3 regions of the Paenisporosarcina sp. NPDC076907 genome follow, and region 2 is predicted to be linked to each of the others. Evidence: predicted binding sites of a transcription regulator. Region 2 holds the regulator's gene; each other region holds the start of a gene.
The links. The regulator CtsR, encoded in region 2, represses protease genes until heat stress. The targets are predictions, from matches to a motif close to ATGGTCAATAAAGGTCAAACA.
Positions count from the first base shown of each region.

Region 1: a site for CtsR is predicted at 1,543-1,563, ahead of clpP (ATP-dependent Clp endopeptidase proteolytic subunit ClpP). Genes of this name have one in related genera too.
Region 3: a site for CtsR is predicted at 1,434-1,454, ahead of ACQKEV_RS05130 (ATP-dependent Clp protease ATP-binding subunit). Genes of this name have one in related genera too.

Region 1 covers NZ_JBNNIX010000003.1:122,825-126,108, reverse strand. The annotation lists gene whiA (DNA-binding protein WhiA) at 1-686, shown strand, start outside; gene ACQKEV_RS12175 (HPr family phosphocarrier protein) at 760-1,017, shown strand; tRNA gene ACQKEV_RS12170 (tRNA-Arg) at 1,409-1,480, opposite strand; gene clpP (ATP-dependent Clp endopeptidase proteolytic subunit ClpP) at 1,650-2,246, shown strand; gene ACQKEV_RS12160 (LemA family protein) at 2,484-3,062, shown strand; gene ACQKEV_RS12155 (TPM domain-containing protein) at 3,062-3,284, shown strand, end outside.
Region 2 covers NZ_JBNNIX010000006.1:59,645-62,928, forward strand. The annotation lists gene ACQKEV_RS15795 (protein arginine kinase) at 1-696, opposite strand, end outside; gene ACQKEV_RS15800 (UvrB/UvrC motif-containing protein) at 686-1,231, opposite strand; gene ACQKEV_RS15805 (CtsR family transcriptional regulator) at 1,244-1,714, opposite strand; gene ACQKEV_RS15810 (agmatinase family protein) at 2,374-3,284, opposite strand, start outside.
Region 3 covers NZ_JBNNIX010000001.1:1,073,992-1,077,275, forward strand. The annotation lists gene ACQKEV_RS05120 (prolyl oligopeptidase family serine peptidase) at 5-778, shown strand; gene ACQKEV_RS05125 (metal-sulfur cluster assembly factor) at 829-1,137, shown strand; gene ACQKEV_RS05130 (ATP-dependent Clp protease ATP-binding subunit) at 1,471-3,284, shown strand, end outside.

The sequences.
Region 1 (3,284 bases), on a different contig from region 2:
ATGGGGCAAAAGCTTTGCTAGAAAATCTGAAGATCATTACAGAAGATTTTCAGTTCAATCATACAATCTCGGCTGACCTGGTCAAAAAAAATTGTTGTAAGCGTGCGTATTTGCGAGGGGCATTCCTAGCAGGTGGATCAGTAAACAATCCTGAAACATCTGCTTACCATTTGGAAGTGTATTCTCTATATAAAGACCATAGTGATGCGCTTGTCGATTTAATGAATGGTTTTGGATTAAATGCCAAAACGATTGAACGTAAAAAGGGCTTTGTAACCTATTTGAAGGAAGCTGAAAAAATCTCAGATTTCTTAAGTATTACAGGTGCTCACCACGCATTGTTGAAATTTGAAGACGTTCGCATCATCCGTGATATGAGAAATAGCGTAAATCGCCTCGTTAATTGTGAAACAGCCAATCTTAACAAAACGATTGGTGCATCTATAAGACAAGTGGAAAATATTCGTTATATAGATAATGTTATCGGAATTGACCAATTGCCTGAAAAGTTGCGGGAAGTAGCCCGGTTACGCGTAGAGTATACAGATGTGACTTTGAAAGAGTTAGGCGAAATGGTCTCTGCGGGGACAATTAGTAAATCAGGCATAAATCACAGATTGCGTAAGCTTGATGAAATCGCTGATGGACTTCGTGGTGGAGTAGCGTTCGATAAAGTGAAAAGATAGTTGTGAGAATGGCTCATTTCAGCTAACATAAAAAACAATACATGAACGCACAATGTTTAGGGGGCAAGAACGAATGACGGAAAATCAAGTGCTAGTGGAATTAAAATCTGGATTGCAGGCAAGACAAGCTGCTCTTTTTGTGCAAGAAGCAAATCGCTACCAAGCAGATGTATATTTGCAAAAAGACGATAAAAAAGTTAATGCAAAAAGTATCATGGGCATTATGAGCTTGGCCATCAGCAAAGGATCATCAGTTACAATCAGTGCTGAAGGATCAGATGAAGAAAAAGCGGTTGAAGGACTAATCGCCATGATTCAAAAAGAAGAATAATTTACAAAGCCTCCGACATCGGTCGAAGGTTTTTTTTGTGGGAATTTTTAAATCCCAGTTTCTCTTACAAGGCTTTGTTGGTCAAGGCGTGTGAAGAATAGGGAATAATTGAATCCGATCATTGGGAGAAAAAGGCTGAGGATGGATTGCTGACAGAATCCGAAGCAATTGGATTAACCGCAATTATGTTAAAACGGTTAAATTTCAGATCATGATTTGGTGAAGATTCTTATTCAGTAAAGTAAATAAAAAGTTGTAACAATGGTGGTTAGTGGCCACATGAACACCATTCATAAGGCAGAATTCCAATCTTAATGTGAACAATTGCCTGAGTTAATATAAAAAAACCGCACCATACGTATAGAAAACGTATGGTGCGGCTTATTTTTGACGCCCTCGGAGGGAATCGAACCCCCATCTCAAGAACCGGAATCTTACGTGTTATCCATTGCACCACGAGGGCAGGCGACTTACCTATTATACAAAGAGAAGGAAAACAATTCAACTGTACTTTTTTATGCATAATATTTGACCTTCCTTGACCAACTTGTATATGATAAAGGAACAACCGAGTACAACAGATGATACTCGGGATGTACGAAAATTATAAAAGCTTGAAGGGGGCAATTTCAATGAATTTAATTCCTACAGTTATTGAACAAACAAGCCGCGGAGAGCGCGCTTATGACATTTACTCACGTTTATTAAAAGACCGCGTGATTATGCTTGGAAGCGGCATTGATGATAATGTTGCAAACTCCATTGTTGCACAATTACTTTTCCTAGAAGCTGAAGATCCAGAAAAAGATATTTCAATTTATATCAACAGCCCAGGCGGAAGTATTACTGCGGGTATGGCGATTTTTGACACAATGCAATTCATCAAACCTGACGTACAAACAATTTGTATCGGGATGGCAGCTTCAATGGGCGCATTCTTACTAGCGGCAGGAACTAAAGGCAAACGATATTCATTACCAAATGCAGAAGTTATGATTCACCAACCACTTGGTGGAGCACAAGGTCAAGCGACTGAAATTGAAATCGCTGCAAAACGTATTTTATTCTTGCGTGAAAAATTAAACGGTATCTTGGCGGAACGTACAGGTCAACCGATTGAAGTCATTGCAAAGGATACAGATCGCGATAACTTTATGACAGCTGAACGTGCTAAAGAATATGGTTTAGTAGATCACATTATTTCTCGCAGTGAATTGAAAAAAGCATAAAAAACAAAGCTACAGTGACTGGTTTAGTCACTGTAGTTTTTTTGTTGTATTAAAAAAGGGTTCACGTAGGAAAAATTGAGGGTGACGTAGGAAAAAAGCGAGTCCACGTAGGAAAAATTGAACCCGACGTAGGAAAATTCGCAGCTGACGAAGGAATCACTACTAGTAGAGACTAAAATGTTTTAATCATCTCTAAAGAAGGTAGATATTGACTATACTATCCAAGAGGTGAAGATGATGAAAAAAGGTTTAGGCCCAATTATTATTGTGGGTATTATTATTGTTGTTTTGGCTCTTATGTTAATTCCTAGTTATAACGGGTTTGTAAACGGTGAAGAGAATGTGGACCAAGCCTATGCGCAAGTAGAAAATCAGCTGCAACGTCGTATTGACTTGATTCCAAATTTAGTGGAAACAGTTAAAGGGTTTGCCAAGCAGGAGAAGGACGTTATTGACAGTGTGACCGAAGCACGTGCTCGCTTGGCAGGTGCAGGATCTCCAGAAGATCAGGCGGCAGCGAATGATGAGTTATCGGGTGCATTAAGCCGATTACTGGTTGTTGTGGAGAATTATCCTGAATTAAAATCCGATGCGAACTTCCGTCAGTTGATGGATGAGTTGGCTGGTACAGAAAACCGTTTGTCTGTGGCACGTCAGGATTACAACAACGCAGTTTCTGATTACAACCGTAAAGTGAAACGTTTCCCGGGTGCGCTAATAGCAGGAATTTTCGGCTTTGACGAAAAAGAATACTTTAAAGCTGAAGCAGGCGCGGAAGAGGCACCTAAAGTCGATTTCGGAGGAGATGGCGAGTGATGAAAAAAGCTGCGCTTTTCGTAGGAACGGCGCTTCTTTTTCTGTTGACGTTTGCGCCAATGATTCAGGCGGCAACAATTCCAAAACCTGTTGGTGACATTTATACGCAAGACTTTGCGGGGTTACTGAATGAAAATCAGAAAGCTGAAATCAACGAAATGGCTAGGCGGTTGGATGATGCAACGGGTGCTCAGATTGCCGTTTTGACGGTTAATTCCACGG
Region 2 (3,284 bases):
TTTCCCAAGAGTCGTTTGGTTCGATACTTGATACACATTGCCGAGTGCTTCACTGCCTTCCCCGTAGATGCCGCGAACGACCATCCCGAGACGTGTAATGGCTGTCACAATGCGATCCATTTGCTTCGTCATCGTAAGTGCCGGTAAATGCATCATCACCGATGCCCGCAGGCCAGTGCCCGTATTCGTTGGACAACTCGTTAAATAGCCAAACTGTTCATCAAATGCATAAGGCAGTTCTTTTTCAAGGACGTCATCGATATGGTTTGCCTGACGCCATGCTTCGTTCAACTGCATTCCCGGGAAAATACATTGTATGCGAATATGATCTTCTTCATTGACCATCACGCTGACCGCTTCATCATCTGATAATAAAACGGACCCAGCTACTTCCGAATGAGCCAGTTTCGGACTGATCAAATGCTTTTCAACCAAAACTTGCCGATTGAGCGCAGATAGCTCTTTTATATCTATATACGAAAAGGTCGACTCAAGTTCCGCTTCTGCGTCAAGTAATACTGCGGAAACCGCTGAATCTACTTGTAGCGCTTCATTTTCCGTAAAAGAAAGTGGAAATCTGTAGCCTGTTAAATTTCTTGCAAGCCTGATTCGTGTACTCATCACGATATCAGCATGCTGTCCTTCACCAGCCATCCAACTTGTCACGGAATTATTTAGAAAACGTTCAATGGACATCGCGGTTTTCACCTCCGCTTTGCAGCTGTTCTTCTAACAAGCGAGCTTCATCACGCAGTCTTGCCGCCTCTTCAAAATTCTCAATTTCAATCGCCGTGCGCATGGACGTGCGAATGGCTTCTATTTGTTTTTTTAATTGCAGAGTCTGACCAAACGTACCTGGCGCTTTCCCCACATGCTTAACATTTCCGTTGTGTAATTTCTTGAAAACATCAGGTAATTGTTTATGAAAACTTTCATAACAATGTGCACAGCCGAACTTCCCTTTGTTTAGAAACTGACGGAATGTCCAACCACACGAACTGCATGTTTTTGACTCCGGTTGCGGTTTTTGCTGCATTTGTTTGGTTTCTGGAACACCAAACCAGTTGGATAATAACTGATGTAGCGAAAGTGGATCTTGTTGAAAATCCAAATGAAACGGATGAAAATTTTTTGCGCAAACTTCACAATAATGACGTTGCACCTGGTCTCCATTTTGTACTTGCGTCACGGTAACTTTTGCCGGTCGCTGTTTACAATTCTCACAAATCATCTCGCACTCGCCTCACTTTAACTGTTCATACTTAAATGTCATGAGCATCGCTTGCAATATGCGCGAACGCAATTCGTCTCGATGCGGCAATGGGGTATTGAGGGTTGTGCGATCGAGTGCCGCGAGCATCATTTTTGCTTCACGCTTCGTCACGACATTCTCATCGATTAAACGAAAGATAATATCTTCAGTCATCGTTTGAGAAGCTCCACGCTCCAAACTCACTAGTATCGCTTCAATTAAATCGGCCTTCGTATGAGCGCGTACCCGGACTATCCGAATATAACCACCCCCACCCCGCTTACTTTCAACAAGGTAACCACGGTCGGCGGTGAAGCGCGTATTAATTACATAATTAATTTGTGAAGGCACACACTGAAATTGCTCAGCAATCTCACTGCGCTTTATCTCAACATGCCCTTTATCATCTAATTCGATAACTTTCTTTAAATACCCTTCAATAATATCCGATATATTCCGCATTCAATCACCTCCCGATCAATTAAATCTGAGTGCGAGTCAAGGTTAATTGTGATATTTTGTGAGCGCAATTTACTCAGACTCACCTGACTTTGACTAACTTTGACTTTATTATATAAGGGGAGGTAGGAAGTGTGCAATTCATATGCTTTCGATTGTTTTTTGGGGGCTTAGAATTCATTTTTATATTAGATGTAGCGTACTTGTTTAGTGAGACGCTTTTAGGTGACCTTAATAGATTGTGAAAAATATATCGTTCAAATTGGAGTGTTTAGAATTTATCTCTCAGATAGGACATTTATCGCTCAAATACATCGCACAACCACTTTAACTTGTAGAAACTATGTAGCACGCATCGCTTGCAGAAAAGAGCCTGGAGCGAATTAGCGGAATGGCTCCCATTCGGGTTTAGAAATTAATTGGCTCTTTTTTCGCTACGCTCCTATTTGAAAGAAGTGATATCTCATAACGAGTAGACTTGGCGAAACAGGTATTTGCTATCTTTTGAGTTTATGAAAAATTTATCGCTCATAGAGTCTCACGCCCTAGTTAACTTGTAGAACCAACCAACCTAATTGGCTCTGTTTCCGCTGCGCTACTGTTACTAAATGAAAGTACATAAAAAAATGCCATCCTTTTTCATGAAAGGATGGCACTTCTTTTTATAATATGGAATTTTTTAATAAAACTCTCCCCGTGATAAATTCCAACCACGCATACACGCCTGTTTTGACCGTTGCGCTTGTCGCTACGTCGCGTGATGGATCTAGACAGACAAAATCAATATGTCTGACCGCATCGTGTTGACCGATTCTCACTAAACTTTGGAACAACTCCTCCGCTGTCATGCCTCCTGGTGTGGAAGCGGGCACACCTGGTGCAACCGCAATATCCAAAACATCCATATCGACAGTTACATATACGCGGTCTACTCTTTTTACTAATTCCTTTAACTGTTCTTCGACGCACTGAGCCACCCCTAGCTCACGTGCTTTTCGCAAAGTAATCATACGAATGCCGTGTTTCTTCGCATACTCCACCAACGGAGCTGCATTGAAGTACCCGTGCAGGCCAATGTTGACAACATCTTCCCCGCGGACAATTTCACCGTCAATTAGTTGACGAATGGGCGTACCGTTTGCAGGTCCCAAATCAGCTGGATCGCGTACGTCCAAATGGGTATCCAGTTGTAAGATGCCGATTCGCTCGTCCGGGTAGGCTTTCTTAAGACCTCTAACCGCACATGCAGTAACGGAATGATCGCCGCCTATTAAGCACGTTGTGGACTGATTAAACACGCTGACTAATTCAGTCGTTGTTTCTTCAATGCGTTCATGCGACAACAAAATATCCGTTGTATGCATTAGGACATCTCCCGCATCACGAACGGTGTATCCTGACAAATCTAAGTCCTCGTCCAAGTTATAAGTTGAGAACCCTTTCCATAATTTACGAAATTCGAGTGGATATAAAGAAGCTCCAGAAACACTAATGGATGATCGGGAAATTGGTGCTCCATAGACCACCATGTCTGGAGACTGTTCATATAGCGGTTTTACCCACTGATGAACGA
Region 3 (3,284 bases), on a different contig from region 2:
CAAAGTGAACGTAGAAAATGAGCGGTGGGGACAAATTCCACTATTACATGTATATAAAGAATCGATTCGGGAACAACAAGTTCCAGTCGTGATTTTTCTTCATGGCTTCACGAGTGCAAAAGAACATAACTTACATTATGCCTATCAATTGGCTGAGAAAGGCTTTCGAGTCTTATTACCGGATGCGCATTTGCATGGCGAAAGACAAGAAAATCTCGATGAAATTCAATTGTCTCTACGCTTCTGGGAAATAATCTTAACAACTATAGATGAAGTTGCTATGTTAAGAGAACAATTAATTGAACGCAAGTTAATAATGGAACACACGAAAATTGGGTTAGCCGGGACGTCAATGGGTGGTATTGAAACACTCGGATGTCTGAATGTCTATCCTTGGATTGACAGTGCTGCTGTGATGATGGGTTCTCCGGGATACGTGCATTTGGCGAAAGCTCAAATGGCACAATATGAGGCAAAAGGATTCAAATTACCAGTGACAGATGTGGAACGTAAGCAAATGTTTGAGACGCTAAGTAAATTTGATCTTACGTTAAACCCAAGTGCGTTGAATGGACGGCCAGTATTCTTCTGGCATGGGGTTCAAGATAATGTGGTCCCATACGAACCGACATTTAACTTTTTCAACGCACTGAAAGAATCATATGTTCATGATCCTGAACGTTTCCAGTTTATGACGGATAAATCAGCAGGACATGCTGTTTCAAGAAAAGGTATGCTAGAATCAACCAATTTCATGGCACACTATTTGTCTGAGTAAGCTGCATTTGTTATGATGAACATATATGTTAGTTAGAGAGGGGGATGAACATGGATCAAGATATGCGCGACAGCATGATGGGTGCACTAGAAAATGTTATTGACCCGGAACTTGGTATTGATATTGTCAACCTTGGGCTTGTCTACGATGTAGATTTATCGGAAGATGGATTTGCCGTTGTGACAATGACTTTAACATCACTTGGTTGCCCAATGGGACCAATGATTGTTGACCAAGTAAAAACTGCATTATACGAATTACCAGAAGTAAAAGAAGTCGATGTCAATATTGTGTGGACCCCAGGCTGGTCAAAAGACAATATGTCCCGCTACGCAAAAATGGCACTCGGTGTCAGATAATCAATTCCTATTCAATCACTCACTGATATAGTGAGTGGTTTTTTATTTGTACCCACATATAAACAACGTCCAACTCCAAATAAATCTCAAGTTACCCCAATTAATCCCCGTTCTGCCCCAATTAAACATCGTTCACCAAATAAAGCTCTAGTTACACCATTTAAACACAGTTCAACCCCAAATAAATCTCAAGTTATCCCATTTAAACTACGTTCAACCCCAATAAAAATCCCCACTTCCACATCCCATGCACTTTTCTTTACAATATTCCTCCTGACATCCTATAATAAAATCAATTAGTCAAAAAAGGTCAAACAAAGGAGTGACGTGTATATGCAACAGCAACAAGAACAGAAAAGACCACTGGAACTGTATGGTCGTAACTTAGTGGAACAGGCTCGAAAAGGGAAAATGGATCCTGTTATCGGACGTGATCAGGAAATTAGACATGTGATTCGTATTCTCTCGAGAAAAACAAAAAACAATCCAGTTCTAATCGGTGAACCGGGTGTTGGGAAAACGGCTATTGTCGAGGGATTGGCACAACGAATCGTACGCAAAGATGTACCTGAAGGATTGAAAGAACGGGATATTTATGAATTAGATATGAGTTCATTGATAGCCGGTGCAAAATATCGTGGTGAGTTTGAAGAACGTTTAAAAGCCGTGTTAAAAGAAGTGAAAGATAGTGAAGGACGTATTATCCTTTTCATTGATGAGATTCACACCATTGTAGGTGCTGGAAAAACAGAAGGTGCAATGGATGCAGGAAATATGTTAAAACCAATGTTGGCACGTGGTGAATTACATTGTATCGGAGCGACGACGCTTGATGAATACCGGATGTACATTGAAAAAGACCCTGCTCTGGAGCGACGTTTCCAACAAGTATTAGTAAGGGAGCCATCAGTTGAAGATACAGTTTCGATTTTACGTGGATTGAAAGAACGTTTTGAATTGCATCATGCTGTACGGATTCATGACCGGGCCATTGTAGCGGCTGCACAACTATCTGACCGATATTTAACTGAACGTTTTTTGCCCGATAAAGCAATAGACTTAGTGGATGAAGCATGTGCAATGATTCGCACAGAAATCGACTCTATGCCGCAGGAACTGGATGAAGTGACACGAAGAATGATGCAATTGGAAATTGAAGAGCAAGCATTAATGAAGGAAAAAGATCAGGCTAGTCAACAGCGGTTATCAAAGTTACGCGATGAACTCGTTACGTTAAAAACGTCCACAGAGTCCATGCGAAATCAATGGTCTACAGAAAAAGAATCGCTTCAGCACATCCAAAAGAAACGTGAACTTTTGGATAGTTACCGAAGAGATCTAGAACTGGCAGAAAATAATTATGACTTAAATAAAGCTGCTGAACTTCGTCATGGGAAAATCCCGATGCTGGAAAAAGAAATCGCAACTCTAGAGTCTGCGCTTGAATCGACTTCGGAAAATCGTTTGCTTCGTGAAGAAGTGACTTCGGAAGAAATTGCTTCTATTGTATCCCGTTGGACAGGAATTCCTGTGACGAAATTAGTCGAAGGAGAAAGGGATAAGCTTCTTCGACTGAAGGAAACATTACAGGAACGTGTTGTGGGACAGGATCAGGCTGTCCAATTTGTAACGGAAGCAGTTTGGCGCGCCAGAGCTGGAATTAAAGATCCTGCAAAACCTATTGGTTCATTTTTATTCCTAGGTCCGACTGGTGTGGGAAAAACAGAGCTTGCCAAGGCTTTAGCTGCTAATTTATTTGATTCTGAAGATCATTTTATTCGTATTGATATGTCGGAATATATGGAGAAACATAGTGTGTCACGTCTTGTTGGGGCACCTCCAGGATACGTCGGCTATGAAGAAGGCGGACAACTGACGGAAATGGTAAGACGTAATCCATATTCAGTCGTTTTGCTCGATGAAATTGAAAAAGCACATCCGGATGTTGCCAATATTTTGCTTCAGCTATTGGATGATGGCCGTATAACAGATAGTCAGGGACGACTTGTCAACTTCGCTAATACAGTTGTGATTCTGACTTCAAATATTGGATCACAGTATTTGTTGGATGATAGCGAGCAAGCTGAAGCATTGGTAATGACGGCACTTCGAACACACTTTAAACCGGAGTTACTGAACCGGATGGA